3 regions of the Roseovarius sp. MS2 genome follow, and region 2 is predicted to be linked to each of the others. Evidence: riboswitches for the same ligand, from Rfam matches in the RefSeq annotation. Region 2 holds a riboswitch; each other region holds the start of a gene.

Region 1 (6,649 bases), 1.6 Mb from region 2:
GAGGAATTCGAGGCCAGCCCGCGGATGTATACCAACATCAACTCGACCTCTCCTTTGAAGCATGACTATCCGATGCTGGATGGCTGGATGCGTCTGGCGCGGCGCGGTCAGGGGCTGGTGGTGACGCCATTCACCTTGGCCGGGGCCATGGCGCCGGTGACGATGGCGGGGGCGGTGGCGCAGTCGATCGCAGAGGCGCTTTGCGCGGTGGTTCTCGCGCAGATTATCCGCCCCGGTGCGCCCTGTGCGATTGGCACCTTCACCTCGAATGTGGATATGAAATCCGGCGCGCCCGCCTTTGGCACGCCCGAATACATGCGCGCGACGCAAATGACCGGGCAATTGGCGCGGTTCTACAAGCTGCCGATGCGGGCCTCTGGCGTCTGTGCGGCGAACGTGCCGGACGGTCAGGCCATGTGGGAGACGTCAAACAGCCTCTGGTCTGCCGTGCAGGCGGGGGCGCATATGGTCTATCATGCGGCCGGATGGCTCGAGGGTGGGCTGATTGCAAGCCCTGAGAAATTCATCATGGACTGCGAAATTTTGCAGCAAATTCAGCGCTATATGGACCCGATGCTGACCGCCACCGGACCTGAAGATATCGCAATCGAGGCGATCCGAGAGGTGGGAGACAAGGGGCATTTCTTTGGCATCCAGCACACGCAGGACCGCTATACGACGGCGTTCTATCAACCCTTCCTGAGTGATTGGCGCAATTACGAGGCATGGGAGGCGGCAGGTGCAGTCTGGACCCCGGCGCGCGCGCATCAGGTGTTTCAGGACATCATCGCCGGGTTCGAGCCCCCCCGATGGAAGACGCGGTGCGCGAGGAACTGGCAGATTTCGTGGCGCGGCGTAAGGCTGAGGGTGGGGCGCCGACGGATTTCTGAAGGGGTGTTAATCTCAAGTGAAAGGCCGTTTTTTCGCTAGGCCTTCACGCAAAAGGCGTGCCGATTTATCGCGGCGCACCTTCGGTGCGACGGACGGCCCAGTGATTGACGCGGCAGCGGGTGCCACGCCTTGTTCCGCGCAGGAGTTGTTATGGTAAAGGTCAGGTCAGAATAAAAGGTGGTGAACCTTCTTGATGACAGCCGACTTGGTTCAGGCGGTTGCGAGCCTGAACGCTTCGGGCCTGTAGCGGACCATGTTAAGTCCATCATTGAGGGTCACATCGTAAATAGCCTTGCGGTTACTGAGATATTTTTTCCACGTCTTGTCCGGATGCTTCGAAATGCAGAATTGATGCTCGGTTCTCATTTGATTTGAGAGATGGGTTACAGCGACGCCTTTGCCTTGCTTGCTGTCACGTTTTATAATCCTGTAAATGCGCGCGTCTGTCTCATCAAAGATGATCGGATTCTCCGACTCGCGACACCCTTCCAACTCTTCAAACACGGAACAGGCCGCGCGGAACCGCTCGGATGTCTTGGCTTCTCCGGCCCCAATCACGGTCAGCCCATAGCCGCGCAAACGGGTGGCAAGATGGGTGAAATCCTGATCCGAACTGACCAAGAGCACCGCTGCGCATTGATCCGAGAGCGCGCGCTCCATCGCGTCCACGCAGATCAGCATGTCGGTTGCATTCTTGCCGCAGCCGGAATGGATGAACTGAAAGCCGGGCAGCTTGTCCCAGTCCGGCAGAAGACCAACATTGCCATAGGCGCGCAGCAGGTCGGGGGCCCCGTAGCGGCGGGCCAGATCGAGGATGGTCCGAGCGTGCGTCACGGGAATATTCTCGGCATCGACAAAGGCCGAGAGACGCGGCGCAGGCGTAAGGCGGGTCGGGGGCAAGGTGCTCATGGCCCAAGCCTAGGATGGCAATCCGGATGGATTTGGGGCAGGAGGCGATCTTTTTCATGGCGCACACGTCTGGCGGGTGATTGCGGGGCCAGAGGCGGGAAGGAGTATTTGGACCAAGAAGAAGATGGGGTTTGGGATTGCTTTCTGGGCGCGCGATGGGCGGAATGGAGTTCCCGTTCACCGAATGAGTTTTGCAGCTATTATCGCTTGAACGGCGAGCATCGCGCCAGTCAGAGCATAAAGAACAAAGAACCCGCCGCCGCCCATCAGGTACGACATGAGCACGAACTCTAGGCCAAAACCAATGCACCCGGGGAACATCGCAAGAGCGCGAGATTTGACCGAGCCCGCCACCATAGAGCGCCGTAGCAGGAGCGGCCCTTCGAGTGGCTTGTGTATCAGTTGACCTGGTACACCTGAGTATACCCGCTCCCTTGCTAGGGTCGCAGCGTTTAGCCTAAGCGACGCGTAGAAAATCAAGGGAACGCCCGTCAGTGCAGAAATGGCAACCACGCTGACACTGAGGCCAATCAGGTTAACATCCCTGTTGTGAAATTAGAAATAGACGCCAGCCAGGCTAACCATCGGTAGCGGTAGCGGTAGCGATAGCAAAGCGGCTTTGAGCAACTCACTTAGAAAAGCTCTGCGACTTAGCGTTATGGTCATGGCCTCTGGTGCCATAGGGTTGAGTATCGGACCTAGAGTTCGTGACATCAAGCGGCATCCCAGATCCACAAGTTCGGCTCACATCGTAGCTTATTCCCAACCGCAAGCAATGAGCGCAAAGCGACCCCCAAACTGACACCGCATCACCCAACGCAAACCCCCGTTCCTCACCCCACCGCCTTGCCATCCAGCCACCGCCGACAGCCCCGGTCCACCCCGGCATGCAGGCAAAGCGTCAGCACTGCCAGCACGATGAGGGCCGCGAACATGAGGTCGATCTTGGCGCGGCCATTGGCCAGCAGCATGAGATAGCCCAGCCCCTTGGAGGCCCCCACCCACTCGCCGATGATCGCCCCGATGGGGGCATAGACCGCCGCGAGGCGCAGACCCGAGGCAAAGCCCGGCAGGGCGGCGGGCACGCGGATATGCCACATAAGCCGCGCGCGGTTCGCCCCCATGACGCGCGCGAGGTCGAGCCACTGCGGCGGCGTGCGCATCAGCGCGTCAAAAAAGGCCGATGTCACCGGAAAATAGATGATAAGGAGCGCCATCGCGACCTTGGACCAGAGGCCATAGCCCAACCAGAGCGTGAGGATGGGCGCGAGGGCAAAGACCGGGATCGCTTGGGAGAATACCATGATCGGGCGGATGAGCCGGCGCGCCATGGGCGACGAGGCCAGACCAATCGCCGAAAGACCGCCCAAGATCGCGCCCAAGGCCAGACCGATCAATACCTCTGCCGCCGTTATTGTGGCATGATGGGCAATCAGCGCGCGGCTGGCCCAGAGGGTTTCCGCCACGCGGCCCGGCCCGGGCAGAATGAAGGGCGGCAGCGCCGCGAGCGTCACCAGCGCCTGCCAGAGCACGAGTGCAAGGGCTGTCGAACTTGCGATGGTGACAAGGCGGCTCATGCGGCGGGGTATCCGGCAAGGGCCGCGTCAAAGAAGGCGCGTTCAAGACGTGTTGCCGTAACAAAGGCGGATTGCGCGGCGGCTTGATCCTCGGGGGTGAGGCTGGGCCAGACCTGATCAAACTGACCGCGCAGATATGTCACAACCCCCTCGAACCCCGGCCCGCTGTGAAGGGTGATCCATTCCCCGAACCAGAACGGCAGGTCTGCGGCGCGGTTCGCATGCGGTCTGGCCCAATCCAGATAGGTCCATTCGGCCACGCTGAGGACCGCAATCATCTGCGCATAGCTGCCTGATTTTGCCGCTGCGCGCATCAGTGCCTGAAATTCGGCTGTGATCGGATGGGGCGTTACAGGCGGCTCAGTTGTTCCGCCAAGCGCCGCGATTGCGCGCAGGAAATAGGTATTCTCCGGCCCCGAGATCAGCCCGAGAAACTGTGCCGCCGGAATGGCATCGGGCAGGCTGGGCGCATGGGCGATGGCAGAGGCCAGAAGCCGCACGAAATCCTCGATAAAGAGGTAATCCTGTTGCAGATAGGCGAGCATGCGGGCCTTGGGCAACGTGCCCGCCGCAAGCTGATCGGTGAAGGGGTGCCGGGTGGCGGCCTGCCAATCGGTGGCCACAAGGGATTTGAGGTGTTCGGTGGGGTGCATCTTTTTCTCCTGTCAGGCGGGGGCGCGCAGGCGGGCCAAAAGACGGCCCTGCGCCGCGAGAGTTTCGGGGTCATCCACGGCGCGTGGCACCGGGGCTGCGGGCGGGGTCACATCCTCTAGCCCGGTTTCGGTCAGGATGTGGATGGCATGGCCCATGCGCGCGGCCTCAGCCGGGTCATGTGTGACCATCAGGACTGTGCGCCCTGCCAGATGGGTGGCCGAAAGATCCTGCATCTGCGCGCGGGTGCGGGCATCGAGGGCCGAAAACGGCTCGTCCAGCAAAACGATGGGGCGGTCCTCCATCAACGTGCGGGCCAGTGCCACGCGCTGTTTCTGCCCCCCCGAGAGCGCATGAGGCCGCTTGTCTGCATGGTCGGCCAGACCGACCCGCGCCAGCATCTCGCGCGCGCGCGCCACGTCGCGCGACATCCCGCGCAGCCGCGCCCCAAGCGTTACATTGCCCAGCACATCGAGCCACGGCATCAGCATGTCGCCCTGTGCCATCAGCGCCATGCGCCCTGACAGTGGCCCGCCATCAGAGGCCGTGATCGTGCCGGTAAACTCTGTCACCTCATCCACCCCGGCGATCAGGCGCAGCACCGTGGTTTTGCCCACGCCCGAAGGGCCGAGCAGGCAGGTGATGCGCCCGGCGGACAAGGTCAGCCGCAGTGGGCCAAATACCGGTACAGCGCCAATCCGGGCGTGGCCATCAAGGGTCAGACTGGGCGGGGCGGTCATGCGCGGCCTCTTCAAACAGGGCTCGCGGGCAGGGGGATGGCGCGCCGCTGCGCGGTTTCCGTTCCCTCCGCCGGTGCGAGCCGGATCAGGTTCGATGGGTTGGTGCAAGACCTCTCAGCCCCAAGGGGCACCCCAACGGATGCTCCAGATGTAGCCGCAGCGCTCTGCGATGACAAGGGCGCGATAGGGGCTGCAATATACTGAGGATTTTAGATGTTCAGGGGGCCTTAACCCTTGGCTGTCAGGATGCAGGCATCTGAGAGGAGGGTGTCATGCACGGGCTGGTCAACCGCGCGATTGAGCGATTTGTCAGGGATACCTATGGGCGCGATGTCTGGATTGGCACGATTCAACGATTGAACCTGGGTTTTACCGAGTTTGAAGCGATGATGGTCTACGAGGCGCGCATCACCGAACAGGTGTTGACCGCGGTTGGCGCGCGATTGGCGCGCGGGCGTGACGATCTGCTTGAGGATATCGGCACCTATCTGGTCTCGCACCCCGCGACCGAGGCGCTGCGCCGTCTGTTGCGCTTTGGGGGGGTGGATTATGTGGAGTTTCTGCATTCTCTTGATGATCTGCCAGAGCGCGCGCGCCTTGCAGTCGCCGATCTGGGGCTGCCCGCGCTGGAATTACAGGACCGAGGGGCGGGGGTTTATGCTCTGCATGTGGGGCTGCCCAAGGGGCATGATCTGCGGCTTGGCCCGGTGGTGGTCGGGCTTTTGCGCGCCATGGCGGATGACTATGGCGTGCTTGCGCTGGTCGAGCATCAGGGGGATGGCGCGGATTATGAGATCATTGAGGTGCGTTTGTTGGATGAGGGGTTCGCGCATGGGCGGGCCTTTGCTCTGGGGCTTGGGGAAAGCGCGGCATGACTGTTCAGGATAGGGGGCTTTTGCCGCTGCTTGCGGGGCTTTGCCCGATGCATGCGGTTCTGGATGCCGAGGGCCATCTGGTGCAGGCGGGGCCAACCTTTGCCAAGCTCTTTGGTGCGCGCGCGCTGCAGGGCATGCGGTTTCTGGATCTGATCGAACTGCGCCGCCCGCATCAGGCGGGGAATATGGCGGATCTTCTGGCCTCCGCCGGGGCGCGGCTTCGGCTGCGCTTGCGTGCTCCCCCCCATACGGCGCTCAAGGGCGTGCTTTTGCCATTACCGGGGGGCGGGGCGGTGGTGAATCTCTCGTTCGGGATTTCCGTGGTCGAGGCGGTGCGCGACTTTGACCTGACCGGCGCTGACTTTGCGGCGACGGATCTGACGACCGAGATGCTCTATTTGATCGAGGCAAAATCCGCCGCGATGGACGCCTCGCGCAAGCTGAACCTGCGCTTGCAGGGCGCACGCATTGCCGCGGAAGAGCAGGCGTTTACGGATATGTTGACGGGGCTGCGGAACCGCCGCGCCCTTGACCATGTGCTGGATCGGTTGATGCAGAGTGAGCAGGATTTCGCGCTGCTGCATCTCGATCTCGATTTTTTCAAACAGGTGAATGACACATTGGGCCATGCGGCGGGCGATCATGTGCTGCAAGAGGTGGCGCGGCGCCTGCGCGACGAGGTGCGCAGCGATGATTTGATTGCCCGTGTGGGGGGCGATGAATTCGTGATCCTGCTGCTTGGCATGACAGAGCGGGCACCCGTGGGCGATTTGGCAGATCGGATGATTGCCCGGCTGGAAAAGCCGGTTCCCTATCGCGCGCAGCACTGTCGGATTTCCGGCAGTATCGGCATCACGCTTAGCTGTGCCTATGACAGCCCCGAACCCGTGCGGATGATGGCCGATGCCGATCTGGCGCTCTATGCTGCCAAGGGGCGGGGTCGGGGCTGTGCGCGGTTTCACGAAAGCCCATTGCCACGCGCGGCCCCGGCGCATGGCATCGCCTG
Region 2 (6,649 bases):
ATCAGGTAAAGGCCCTTCCTAACACGGGGGTCGAGGGGGCGGCCATATCGCGCGGCTCCATCGGGTCGGCCTCATAGGCAAGGCGCCCTGCCTCCAATGCGCGGGCGAACCCGTCGGCCATCGCCGCCGGATCGCCTGCCTTGGCCACGGCTGTGTTAAGCAGCACTGCGTCATAGCCTAGTTCCATCGCATGCGCCGCTTGGCTTGGCAGGCCTAGGCCTGCGTCGATCACCAGCGGCAGATCGGGGAAATGCGCACGCAAAGAGCGAAGGCCGTAGATGTTATTGAGGCCAAGCCCCGTACCAATCGGGGCGCCCCAAGGCATCAACACCTGGCATCCCGCCTCTACCAGGCGCTCGCAGAGCACAAGGTCTTCGGTGCAATAAGGAAACACCTGAAATCCGTCCTCGGTCAGGATGCGCGCCGCTTCGACCAGACCAAAGGGGTCTGGCTGCAGGGTGTCGGCGTGGCCGATCACCTCAAGCTTGATCCAGCGCGTGTCAAACAGTTCCCGCGCCATCTGAGCCGTTGTTACAGCCTCCCGGACCGAATGGCAGCCGGCGGTATTGGGCAGTACGCGCACATCAAGGTCGCGGATCATATCCCAGAACGCCTGGCCCGCGCGGTCGCCCCCTGCCTCACGCCGCACAGAGACGGTGGCGATGCCCGCGCCAGAGCGTTTGAAGGCATCGGCGAGGATCGCGGGCGAGGGATATTGCGCAGTGCCCAGCATCAGCCGCGAGGTGATCTCGGTCTCGTAGAAAACAGGCATGTCAGCCCCCTTGCCGTGGTGCGACGATCTCGATCCGGTCGCCGTCATTCAGTCTCTGTTCTGGTCTCATTGCAGCAGGAACAAAACTTTCGTTCACTGCAGTCGCCACCTTGGCCGCGCCATAACCCAGCTCGATCAGCAGCGCATCAAGCGATGGTGCAGCGGTGTCCTGCACAGTGCCGTTAACCGTGATCTTCATGATAAAACTCCGGTTTCTGAGTATCGCCCGAGACCATCTCTGCTGCCATACGCGCCACCGCAGGCGACAAGAGGAAGCCGTGGCGAAAGAGGCCGTTGACATAAACTGTGCCTCCCTTGCGGGAAACGCGCGGAAGGTTGTCGGGGAAAGCAGGGCGTGCATCAGCGCCAATTTCCAGCACCTCCGCCTCGCCAAAAGCGGGGTGCAGAGCATAGGCAGCCGACAGCAGCTCCATCACGGACCGAGCCGAGGCACGGCCGCGCTCCGTGCTCTCGATCTGTGTCGCACCCAGCATGAATACACCATCGCCCCGTGGCACGATGTAGAGTGGAAACCGCGGGTGCAACAGGCGAATGGGCCTTGTCAGGGTCACATCACGGCTGCGCAGCACCAGCATCTCTCCCTTGACCCCCCGCAGATCGGGCAAACTGTCCTGCGCGGCGAGGCCGCGACAGTCGATCACCGAACCATGAGGCTCTGCCGCATCTTGTTCGAATCGCACGCCTGCGTCCACCAGGCGCTTGTGCAGGTGATGCAGTGCCGCGCGAGGATTGATATGCGCCTCATCAGGAAAGAAAAGTGCGCGGTCGTGGCGCTCAACCAAATGCGGCTCTAACACGGCCAATTCTTCGCCTGTTACAAATCGATGCCCCATGGTTCGGCGGGCGAACTGATCCAGTTCGCGGCGGTCGCGCTGCAAGGTGACAACGAGCGAGCCCCGTCGGATTACCTCAACTCCCTGTGCCGCCCACCAATCGGCGGCCGCTTGACCCAATCGCACCACTGGCTCTTCTGCGGAAAAGCCCTCGCAAAATGGGGCCAGCATGCCGCCCGCCCACCAAGAGCAGGCATGCGCGCCGGGTGATGGTGCGGGATCGCGTAAAATAACGTCAATGCCACGCGCGACAAGTTCGGTTGCCACGCAGAGGCCAACGATGCCCGCGCCCCGGATGGTGACAGGCCCTGTCATGTCCAAACCTCGTGAAAGTGGTGCACCGGGCCATGGCCCTTGCCAATTTCCAGCGCATCTGCGGCGAGAATGGCGCGATGCAACCAGCCATGCGCAGCCTCAACCGCTTTTGGCAAGGTTAGTCCCTTTGCGAGATGTGCCGCAATGGCCGATGATAGCGTGCAGCCAGTGCCGTGGGTGTTGCGCGTGGCGATGCGGGGGGCGTCGAGGCGGTATCTTGCGTCAGCAATCAGCCAATCGGTGCAAGTCTCGCCTTGCGCGTGCCCGCCCTTCATCAAGACGGCCACGGCACCCATGTCCCGAAGAAGCGCGCCCTGCGCCTGCATTTCTGTACTGTCGCGCGCCTCTGACATGCCCAAAAGTGCTGCCGCCTCTGGCAGGTTCGGGGTGAGGAGATCGGCACGTGGCACAAGGTGCTCCACGAGGGCGGCACGCGCAGCGTCCGGCAAAAGACGCGCGCCGGATTTTGCGACCATCACGGGATCAAGGACGATGGGGCCATGATATTCGGCCAGAGCCCGCGCCACTGTTTCGATGAGACCTGCGTCGCCCAGCATGCCGATCTTGATGCAATCGACCCTGATATCGCCTAAAACAGCTAAAATTTGTGCTTCAACAGTCGCGTTAGGGATGGGATGCACATCGGTCACCGCACAGGTGTTTTGGGCTGTCACGGCGGTAATCACGCTCGTTCCATAGACGCCCAGTGCCGAAAACGTCTTGAGATCTGCCTGAATACCCGCGCCGCCGCCGCTGTCGGAGCCCGCGATTGTCAAAGCTGTGGCAATCATCTGCCGTTCCTCTCATCTTGCGGGGAAACGGACGGAGTGCGCACCGGGCGTGCTGAGGTCCGTTCCCTACGCCGGCATCACCCGGATCAGGTTCGATGGGTTGGCTTTGCACCTCTCAGCCCTGAACACGGGCACCCCAACGGATATGCCTGATTGCTAACAGCCGGTTCTGCGCGCTGCAAGAGGAGAATGCGAGACAGGAAATGTCGCAAACAGCCGTCAAACCGGCGTGTAAACACGCCACTTTGGGGCAGTCCCTCTTGCAGAAAGTTGCTCAGATGTCCTGTGTTCTAGACCGCCCTCAATTCGACCGCGTCGCGAAATTCGTGCTCGATCCCGCGCTTGAGGTTCCGCAAGAGGTGCTGGAGCGTATTGCTCTCCTGCTGGTTGATACGCTCGGCGTGGCTGCGGGGGGCGCGACACTGGAGGTGGGTCAGATTGCACGCGATTTCGCGGTAGAGTTTCATGCGGCTTCTAGTGACAAACACAGCGCAACTTTGCTATTTGACGGGCGAACCTGTGCCATGCCTGGGGCGGCTTGGGCGCTTGCTACGCAGATCGACAATCTTGATGGGCATGACGGCTACAACCCGACCAAAGGGCATATCGGCTGCGCGTTGGTGCCGGCGCTCTTTGCCTATGCTGGGCAGCATCCACAGTTGACCGGGCGGCAGGCGCTCACTGCGCTTGCGATGGGCTATGAGGTGGCGGCACGGGCCGGTGTGGCGCTTCATGCCACGGTCAGCGATTACCATACCTCGGGCGCTTGGAATGCGCTGGGTGTTGCGGCCCTTGGGGCGCATCTGCGTGGGCAGCCCTCGGATGTGTTGCGCGAGGCTATGGGGATCGCGGAATATCATGGGCCGCGCAGCCAGATGATGCGCGAAATTGCCAATCCGACCATGTTGCATGACGGATCGGGAATGGGGGCTCTTGTAGGAATTTCGTCACTGTTTCTTGCAGAACGCGGCTTTACCGGCGCGCCCGCGATTACGGTCGAGAGAGAAGACGTGGCGCATATTTGGGAAGATTTGGGACAGGATTGGACCATCCTGCGCAACTACATCAAACCCTATCCGATTTGCCGTTGGGCGCATGGCGCGCTGGAAGGGGTGCGTGTTCTGATGGTCGAGCAAGGGCTGCGCGCCGCAGAGATTGAGCGGCTTGAAGTGGCGACATTTGCCCAATCCGCCGCGCTTTTTCCGGGCCTTCCCAAGACGACGAGCGAGGCGCAATATTCTCTGGGTTTTGCGCTTGCCACGCTGCTGGTGCATGGGCGCATCGGGCCAGAGCACATCACCGGTTCGGGCCTGAATGATCCGGAGGTCGCCCGCCTGCACGCGCGGATCACGGTGCGTGAAGAACCGCGCCATTCTGCCCGCTTTCCCGGCGGGCGCTGGTCTGATGTGACGGCGATCCTGCAGGACGGGCGGCGACTGACCTCAGGCGATGTCAACGCGCGCGGCGGCCCAGAGGCCCCCATGCCCGAAGCGGACGTGCGCGCCAAGCTGGGTGCGATGGCCGGGCATGTGCTGTCGGAGGGGCGCATTGCGGCGCTTTGGGATATGAAACAGAGACTGTTGCAGCCAGATATGCTTTTTTCCGAGATGGCTGATCTGGTCACGCCTGCACCGGACCGATGACAAAAAAAGCCCCGCCATGAGGGCGGGGCAAGTCAATGGTGCCCGAGAAAGTCAGGCCTTGGGCACCGGCGGTGTCTGGGTAATCAGTTGGGTCGCTCTTCCATTTCCGAGCGAATTTGCTGGCGTAGCGCGTCGATGGGCACCACCTTGCCCTCGCGCTTGAAGCACCAATAGGTCCAGCCGTTGCACGAGGGTGCGCCTTCGAGATGCGCACCGATCTGATGGATCGAGCCGTTGACGCCATCGGCCACCAACGTGCCATCGGCACGCACCTTGGCCGCTTTGCCGTTGATCGAGGTCAGAACCTCACCGGGGCGCAACATGCCACGTTCGATGAGTTGTCCAAAGGGCACACGGGGCTCTGCCCGTTTGGATGTTGAAACCTGAAGCGCGTCGCGGTCGAATTTACGGATATTCGCAAGCCGCTTTTCCGCAACACTGCGATAGGCTGCCTCACGTTCAATCCCGATGTAATCGCGGCCTAGCATCTTGGCCACGGCACCCGTGGTGCCCGTGCCAAAAAACGGGTCCAGTACGACATCGCCGGGATTGGTCGATCCGACAAGAACGCGGTGCAACAGGCTCTCGGGTTTTTGCGTCGGATGCGCCTTGTCGCCGTTGTCATCCTTGAGCCGCTCATGCCCGGTGCAGAGCGGAAGCACCCAATCCGAGCGCATCTGCACCCCGTCGTTGAGCGATTTCAGCGCCTCGTAATTGAAGGTGTACTTCGCACCCTCGGATTTCGACGCCCAGATCATCGTTTCGTGGGCGTTGGTCAGGCGCTTGCCGCGAAAATTCGGCATCGGGTTAGATTTGCGCCAGATCACATCGTTCAGGATCCAATAGCCCGCATCCTGCAGCGCCGCACCGACCCGAAAGATGTTGTGATAAGAGCCGATGACCCAGATTGCCCCATGAGGTTTGAGCAAGCGGCGCGCCGCCTTGAGCCAGTCTTGGGTGAACTTGTCGTAGGCGGCGAAACTTGCAAATTGGTCCCAAGCATCATCGACCGCATCCACTTGGCTATTGTCGGGTCGATGCAGGTCGCCCTTGAGCTGTAGATTATAAGGCGGATCAGCAAAGATGAGATCAACGCTTGCCTCTGGCAAGCTGTTCATCACCTCGATGCAATCCCCGGCGATAATCGTATTGAGAGGGAGCGCAGGCGCGCCCTTGGCTTTGGTCATTGTCGTCATCTTCTGCCTCTGTCCCGGCGCTTCTGCGCTCTGGTCGTTGGAGACCAAGATGAGTCAAACCCGATTCGCCGTCAAATTCTTTTTTGAATCAGAGGGTTAGTTATTTTCTTGATACAATATGTTGTGCACCGGCTTGAACGAACGTCTATGATGTGGGGTCACACCAAGATTTAGGAGCGCCTCTCTGTGGCTTTTCGATGGGTATCCGGCGTTCCGTTCCCAGCCATAGCCGGGGAACTGTTGCGCTAAATCCCACATGATCTGATCGCGCCTGATTTTCGCCACAATTGAGGCCGCCGCAATCGAAACCGAGACCGCATCGCCGCGCACAATGGCACGGGCGGGCAGGGTCAGGCCACGCGGGATCAGGTTACCGTCAATCAGGACAAGATCGGGCGGAGGATCGAGTGCTGCAATCGCCCTCTCCATCGCCAGATGCGCGGCGCGCAGAATGTTGAGCTGATCAATCTCTGCGACGCTGGCATGGGCCACGCTGACCTCGGCAGAGGCATGGATAGCCTCACAAAGTGTGGCACGTCGCGCCGCGCTGAGTTTCTTTGAGTCGTTCAACCCCTCGGGAATATTGCCCGGATCAAGGATCACGGCGGCGGCCGTCACCGGACCAGCCAATGGCCCGCGCCCAACCTCATCCACCCCGGCAATGCGGAGATACCCCTCTGACAGGGCGGCGCGTTCATGGGTGAAATCAGGGCCAAGCATAATCCCACGTCGCATGATCCGAGCGCAAATGCAAAGGGAGGGGCGTGCCCCTCCCTTGCGCGCGCGCGCGATGTTTTCAGTAGAAGCCGTATTGGTTCAGACAGTGATCCCGGTAGATCACCTGATGATGCCCGCCCACCCGCACGGCGCAGGCCGACGGCAAGGCAGTGTAAGAGCCGTAGCGCTGGTTCAGGCAGCGGCCAGAGTATCCAGCCCGGTTGCCTGCATAGACCCTGCAAGCCCCCGGCAAATTGACGCGCTGTGCCTTGCCATAATTTTTGCCATAGCCCCCACGGCCGTTGTCATAGCGGTGATCGTTATAGGCTTTGTCATGCCGACGGTCACGGGAGCTGTAATT
Region 3 (6,649 bases), 1.3 Mb from region 2:
GGTTCGATACGGCCGTCTTCGCGGGCAATGCCGCCGATTACAGCACCGGCGTGAATGAAAGTGCACAGCGCACGATCACCCATACCGCAACCGGCGACACCGACATTCTAGTCAATATCCAGCGCCTGCAATTCGACAACATCAGCACCGATGTGCTGCTCAACCCAGACAACACCAGCCCCGGCCTGATCCGGGGTCTGGGCGGCGATGCCGGGTTCGGCGAGGATTTTCTGGTCCGCAATGATGATGAATCGACCGCGCAGATCGACATCAGGCCAATCTTCGAGAACGGGCTGAATTTCTTTGGCACCGTTTACGAAGGTCTCTGGATCAACAACAACGGCTCCGTCACCTTTGGCGCGCCGCGCCGCGCCTTCACGCCCGACGTCATCACGGGGGTATCAAATAACCCCGAGATCACGCCCTTCTTCGCCGATGTCGACACGCGCGGTGGAGTCGTGACACCCACTCCGGGCGGCAATTCGCAGGGCACCAACCTTGTGCATTGGGATTTCAACACGCTGGGCGACCAACTCATCGTCACTTGGGACGATGTGGGCTATTTTTCCTCTCGAACCGATCTGCTCAACGCCTTTCAGCTCATCCTCACGGATCGCGGCAATGGCGATTTCGACATCCAGTTCCGCTATGAAGACGTGAACTGGACCACTGGCGGAGCGAGCGGCGGCACCAATGGCCTAGGCGGCACCGTGGCCCGCGCCGGGTATACGTCGGGCACCGGCGTTGAAGGCACGTTCTTTGAACTCCCACAATCTGGCCTTCAGGACGAAATCCTCAGCCTCGATGTGATCCCCGGCAATACCGGACTGATCGGCATCTGGAACTTTGCCGTTCGAAATGGCGGCGTGGTCGATTCCATCGTGCCGCTCTTGCCGCCGGTCGGCGCGGGCGGCTGGGTCGCAGGTGATCCGCATCTCGCGACACTCGACGGGGTCGGCTATGATTTCCAGGCGGCAGGCGAATTTGTCCTGCTGCGTGGCACCGACAACGATTTCGAGCTTCAGGCGCGCATGGTGCCAGTGGGCGATAACGTCAGCGTCAATCAGGCCATCGCCACCAATCTCGGCGGCACGGCAGTGATGATCGACGCCAATGACGCGACCCCGCTGCATATCGGCGGCGTGGCCACCGAGATTGAAGATTTCGGCTCTGTCGCGGTTGGCAATGACCGTATTTTCCGCGAAGGCGATACCTATATCATCGTCTATGCGGGCGCAGATAACGTGGTCGGCAATGGCGACAGCCAGGTGCGCGTGATCGTGCGTGACGGGCGGGTCGATATCGACGTGCGCCTCAACGAAGAGCTGCTGGGCCGTCTCGAAGGTCTGCTGGGCGATGGCGACGGCGACGCCAGCAATGATGTCGCGCGCGCCGATGGCACCGTGCTGGCCCGTCCCTTTGCCTTTGCCGATCTCTACGGTCAATACCGCGAGGATTGGCGCGTCGCCTCTGAGGCGGACAGCCTCTTTACCTATGACGCGGGCGAAAGCCTTGATGGGTTTTACTTGCCCGAATTCCCCGGCGAGATTGTCAGCCTCGACACGCTCGACCCGGCGGTGCGGGATGCCGCGATTGCTGCGGCGCTCGATGCGGGCCTGATCCAAGGCACGCCCAATTTCGAAAACGCCGTGCTCGACTTTGCCCTGACAGGCGATAGCTCGTTCTTCGATTCGGCCGCCGAGGTGCCTGCCTCAGTGACCGAAACCGTCACCACCGCTGATCCGGTCTCGCTCAACCTCGAAGGCACCGAAGGCAATGACACCCTGCTCGGGGCCACGCTTGACGACACGCTCAGCGGTCTGGGTGGCGATGACCGGCTCGAGGGGCGCGGCGGGAATGACCAACTCAGCGGCGGCGAGGGCAATGACACCCTTGACGGCGGTGCTGGCGATGACCGGATTTCGTCCTCTGATGGCAATGATCTGGCCATTGGCGGGGCGGGCAACGACAATATCGGCGGCGGTCTGGGGGATGACACCCTAGACGGTGGCGATGGTGACGACATTCTGGGCGGCGGCTTTGGCGCGGATTCCGTGACCGGCGGGGCTGGCAATGACGTGGTCGCAGGCGGCGCGGGCGACGACACGCTCTCGGGCGGCGATGGCAATGACAGCATGTCGGGCAGCTTTGGCAATGACCTGATCGACGGCGGCGAGGGCGCGGATGACATCGGCGGCGGCACCGGACAGGACACCATTGATGCCGGTGCGGGCAATGACAGCGTGGGCGGCGGTGAAGGCGACGACAGCATCCTTGGCGGCGAGGGCAATGATTTCCTTGCCGGTGGCGGGCGCAACGACACCATCGATGGCGGCGCGGGCAATGACACGATCAATGCAGGTGCTGGCAACGATGTGATCACCGGCGGAACCGGGGCTGATCAGTTTGTCTTTTCGTCCTTCTTCGATGGCGAGGCGGATGTGATCACCGATTTCGAGGACGGTTTGGACAGTTTCTTCATCCGCCGTTTCGATCCCGATACTGGCGTTGAAAACATCAACAACGGCGGCAACGGTCTGGCGGGGTTCGTCACGGCGATGAATATCATCGACGTGACGGGCGGCGCGCAGATGACGGTTAATGGCAACACGATCCTCGTCGAAGGCATCACCGCCGCGCAACTGACAGTGGACGATTTCACGTTCCTCTAGTTCGGACTGGCAGATCAACGACAGGGGCGCTCTCGGGCGCCCCTATGTCTTGGCGGCAAATATGCGCCTTCCGATCGCCCAAACCTGCCATCCTGCGTTAGCGCAATCACCGGCAAAGCCACGCCCACCCCCGCAAGGTTACCGCTAACATCCTGTATTCCAACTGGAAAACGACTTTTACCGCTTTCCGGCGACCTCTGCCCCGTCTATACGGACGCCAATTCAGCTATCAGGAGTCGCCCATGACCATCACCGTAGGAATCAACGGTTTCGGCCGTATCGGTCGCGCCACGCTTGCCCATATCTCGGAAAGCCTGCGCAACGATATCAAGGTGGTCAAGGTGAACGCAACCGGGCCGATTGAGACCGCAGCGCATCTGATGCGCTATGACAGCGTGCATGGCCGCTTTGCCCATCCGATCACCGTCGAGGGCCAGACGATGGACCTCGGGCGCGGCCCGATCCAGATGTTCTCGACCTATGACATGAACGAATTGGATTGGGACGGGGTTGATGTGGTGCTCGAATGCACCGGCAATTTCAATGATGGTGCCAAGGCCCGCACCCATCTTGAGCGCGGCGCGCGCAAGGTGCTGATTTCGGCCCCGGCCAAGAACGTGGATCGCACCGTGGTCTACGGCGTCAACCATGACGCGCTCTTGGCCTCTGAGCGGATGATCTCGAACGGCTCTTGCACCACCAATTGCCTCGCGCCGCTGGCCAAGGTGCTGAATGATACAATCGGGATCGAGAGCGGCATCATGACCACGATCCACGCCTATACCGGTGACCAGCCGACGCTGGACCGTCGCCACAATGACCTCTACCGCGCCCGCGCCGCCGCGATGTCGATGATCCCCACCTCGACCGGGGCCGCCAAAGCGCTTGGTGAGGTGCTGCCGGAACTCGCGGGCAAACTCGACGGCTCTGCCATCCGCGTGCCCACGCCCAATGTCTCGGCGGTGGACCTGACCTTTGTCGCCAAGCGCGACGTGACCAAGGCCGATGTCAACGCCGTGGTGGCCGAGGCCGCCGCTGGCGCGATGAAGGGCGTTCTGGGCTATGATCCCGAACCCAAGGTCAGCATCGACTTCAACCACACCGAGGAAAGCTCGATCTTCGCCCCAGATCAGACCAAAGTGATCGGCAACCGTCTGGTGCGGGTGCTGGCATGGTATGACAACGAATGGGGCTTTTCCTGCCGCATGGCCGATGTCGCCGTTGCCATGGGCCGGTTGCAGTAAACAAGCCCTCACATTTTGTGCAGCGCCGGGCCGCGATACGCGCAGCCCGGCACTTTGCCATTGGAACGCGCCAATCTGCCTCTGGGCTCGCAGGCCCGAAACTTCGGGTTGCGCGGCCCTGTGTTACCGCTTACGCTTCTCCTACGCAGGGGAGTCCCAACTGAGGGACTGAGAGGCGGCTGGCAATCATCTTTGCGGATATTGCAGTGTCGCGACCCTTTGAACCTGACCCAGTTGATACTGGCGTAGGAAGCTAGGGCTCGCGATCATGCCACGTTCCGGCAGATCCCATGGCCTGAACCGGGGCGTATATGCTGCCCTCCTGCCTCCCTGCCACGCTCATCTGGTCTCTTTGTAGAAACTGACTCGAGGAGCACCAAAATGAACGTCCCCACCCAGAACATCACCCCTAGCGTGACCACGGGCCCCCTGCCCGCCTCTAGAAAAATCTATGTGACCGGCCAGCACTATCCCGAAATCGCAGTGCCCATGCGCGAAATCTCGACCCATCCCACCGCAGGCGAGGCACCGCTGGCCGTCTATGATAGCTCTGGTCCCTATACCGATCCGGACCGCACCACCGATATTCGCCAAGGCTTGCCGCCGCTTCGCCGCTCGTGGATCATGGCGCGCGGGACTGTGGAGGATTACGAGGGCCGCCACGTCAAGCCCGAGGATAACGGCTTTGTCACCGGCGATAGACTGGTGCCGGAGTTTCCGGTTCAGCACCGGCCACTGCGCGCCAAACCGGGGGCGGCCCCCACCCAACTGGCCTATGCCCGCGCAGGCCTTATCACGCCCGAGATGGAATTCGTGGCCATCCGCGAAAACCAGCTGCGGGAATTGACACCCTGTCACCGCGACGGCAACGACTGGGGCGCGAATATTCCCGACTACGTGACCCCCGAATTCGTACGGCAAGAGATTGCAGCAGGCCGCGCCATCATCCCCGCAAATATCAACCACCCGGAACTGGAGCCGATGATCATCGGCCGCAATTTTCTGGTCAAGATCAATGCCAACATGGGCACCTCCGCCGTCACCTCTTCGATGGAAGAAGAGGTCGAGAAACTGGTCTGGGCGATCCGCTGGGGCGCGGATACGGTGATGGATCTCTCGACGGGCCGCAACATCCACAACACGCGCGAATGGATCATCCGCAACAGCCCCGTGCCCATCGGCACCGTGCCGATCTATCAGGCGCTGGAAAAGGTGAATGGCATTGCCGAAGACCTGACATGGGAGGTGTTCCGTGACACGCTGATCGAACAGGCCGAACAGGGCGTGGACTATTTCACCATCCATGCGGGCGTGCGCCTGCACATGGTGCCAATGACGGTAAATCGGGTGACAGGCATCGTCAGCCGAGGCGGTTCGATCATGGCCAAGTGGTGCCTGCATCACCACCGCGAGTCCTTTCTTTATGAGCATTTCGAAGACATCTGCGACATCTGTCGCCAATATGACGTGAGCTTTTCATTGGGCGATGGGCTGCGCCCCGGTTCTATCGCCGATGCCAATGACGCCGCTCAATTCGCCGAGTTGGAGACGCTGGGCGAACTCACGAAAATCGCATGGCGCAAGGATTGCCAGGTGATGATCGAGGGGCCGGGCCATGTCGCCATGCACAAGATCAAAGAGAATATGGAGAAGCAGCTTGAATGCTGCCACGAGGCCCCGTTCTACACCCTTGGGCCACTCACCACCGATATTGCGCCGGGCTATGACCATATCACCAGCGGCATCGGGGCGGCGATGATCGGTTGGTTCGGCTGTGCGATGCTGTGCTATGTCACCCCCAAGGAACATCTGGGCCTGCCCGACCGCGACGATGTGAAAACCGGCGTCATCACCTACAAAATCGCGGCCCATGCAGCCGACCTTGCCAAGGGCCTGCCGGGGGCGCAGCGGCGTGACGATGCGCTCAGCCGCGCGCGCTTTGAATTCCGCTGGGAGGATCAATTCAACCTCTCGCTCGACCCGGAAACCGCCCGCGACTTCCACGATCAGACCTTGCCCAAAGAGGCGCATAAGGTGGCGCATTTCTGCTCGATGTGCGGGCCGAAATTCTGCTCGATGAAGATCAGCCACGACATCCGCGCCGAGGCCCAGAAAGAGGGTATGGCGGCGATGGCCGAAAAATTCCGCGAAGCTGGCGATATCTACCTGCCCCTTGACGAGTGATCAGACCTGATCGCAAGCCCCCGGTGCCCGGCGCCGGGGGCCGTTTTGCGCCTCCGGCCCCATGGCCAGCCCCCTCCCGGCCCTTGATCCGGCTTGCATGGCGGCAGCCTCTGTTGCATACCCTGCGGGACGCAGACGGCAAAGGCGCGCGGCATGACCAACACAATCGCGATTGGCCTTGGGGGGATCGTCCTAGTGGCGCTCGGTGCCGATGTCATATTGAACGATAGCCAATCCACCCTGTTCCTCGGGCGCAAGCTGATTGATCTGATCGAATATGTCGCCTTTTGGCGATAACGCAACTGACACTCCTCCGCATTGACTCGTTTCGAAATTCGTTTATGTTCGCCTTCAATTGTTAGCGCTAACATAACTCTCGGAGGATGCCATGCCCCTGAAACTTGCCATAAACGGATTTGGTCGTATCGGACGCAACGTGCTGCGCGCTTTGCTCGACTCGGACCGCCAAGACATCGAAGTCGTGGCCATCAACGATCTGGCCCCGGTCGAAACAAACGCCCATCTGCTCGAATTCGACAGCGTGCATGG

The links. Region 2 has a riboswitch for thiamine pyrophosphate ahead of thiD (bifunctional hydroxymethylpyrimidine kinase/phosphomethylpyrimidine kinase). Riboswitches for the same ligand answer to the same signal wherever they lie in the genome.
Region 1: linked by a shared signal. The riboswitch ahead of ACLGGT_RS15580 (ABC transporter ATP-binding protein) and the one ahead of thiD (bifunctional hydroxymethylpyrimidine kinase/phosphomethylpyrimidine kinase) in region 2 are both predicted to bind thiamine pyrophosphate.
Region 3: linked by a shared signal. The riboswitch ahead of thiC (phosphomethylpyrimidine synthase ThiC) and the one ahead of thiD (bifunctional hydroxymethylpyrimidine kinase/phosphomethylpyrimidine kinase) in region 2 are both predicted to bind thiamine pyrophosphate.

The regions. Positions count from the first base shown of each region.
Region 1 covers NZ_JBKHVF010000001.1:3,165,467-3,172,115, forward strand. Annotated here, with positions in the region: partial or broken gene ACLGGT_RS15560 (trimethylamine methyltransferase family protein) at 1-890, shown strand, start outside; gene ACLGGT_RS15565 (NYN domain-containing protein) at 1,102-1,800, opposite strand; gene ACLGGT_RS15570 (ABC transporter permease) at 2,634-3,377, opposite strand; gene ACLGGT_RS15575 (TenA family protein) at 3,374-4,030, opposite strand; gene ACLGGT_RS15580 (ABC transporter ATP-binding protein) at 4,043-4,768, opposite strand; TPP riboswitch at 4,814-4,913, opposite strand; gene ACLGGT_RS15585 (heme NO-binding domain-containing protein) at 5,041-5,643, shown strand; gene ACLGGT_RS15590 (diguanylate cyclase domain-containing protein) at 5,640-6,649, shown strand, end outside.
Region 2 covers NZ_JBKHVF010000001.1:1,554,927-1,561,575, forward strand. Annotated here, with positions in the region: gene ACLGGT_RS07795 (thiamine phosphate synthase) at 1-2, opposite strand, end outside; gene ACLGGT_RS07800 (thiazole synthase) at 2-772, opposite strand; gene thiS (sulfur carrier protein ThiS) at 774-971, opposite strand; gene ACLGGT_RS07810 (FAD-dependent oxidoreductase) at 955-1,941, opposite strand; gene thiD (bifunctional hydroxymethylpyrimidine kinase/phosphomethylpyrimidine kinase) at 1,938-2,732, opposite strand; TPP riboswitch at 2,779-2,881, opposite strand; gene ACLGGT_RS07820 (MmgE/PrpD family protein) at 3,011-4,375, shown strand; gene ACLGGT_RS07825 (site-specific DNA-methyltransferase) at 4,459-5,571, opposite strand; gene ACLGGT_RS07830 (ribonuclease HII) at 5,668-6,291, opposite strand; gene ACLGGT_RS07835 (hypothetical protein) at 6,368-6,649, opposite strand, start outside.
Region 3 covers NZ_JBKHVF010000001.1:2,815,933-2,822,581, reverse strand. Annotated here, with positions in the region: gene ACLGGT_RS13865 (nidogen-like domain-containing protein) at 1-2,672, shown strand, start outside; gene gap (type I glyceraldehyde-3-phosphate dehydrogenase) at 2,915-3,916, shown strand; TPP riboswitch at 4,054-4,185, shown strand; gene thiC (phosphomethylpyrimidine synthase ThiC) at 4,298-6,100, shown strand; gene ACLGGT_RS13850 (hypothetical protein) at 6,254-6,397, shown strand; gene gap (type I glyceraldehyde-3-phosphate dehydrogenase) at 6,489-6,649, shown strand, end outside.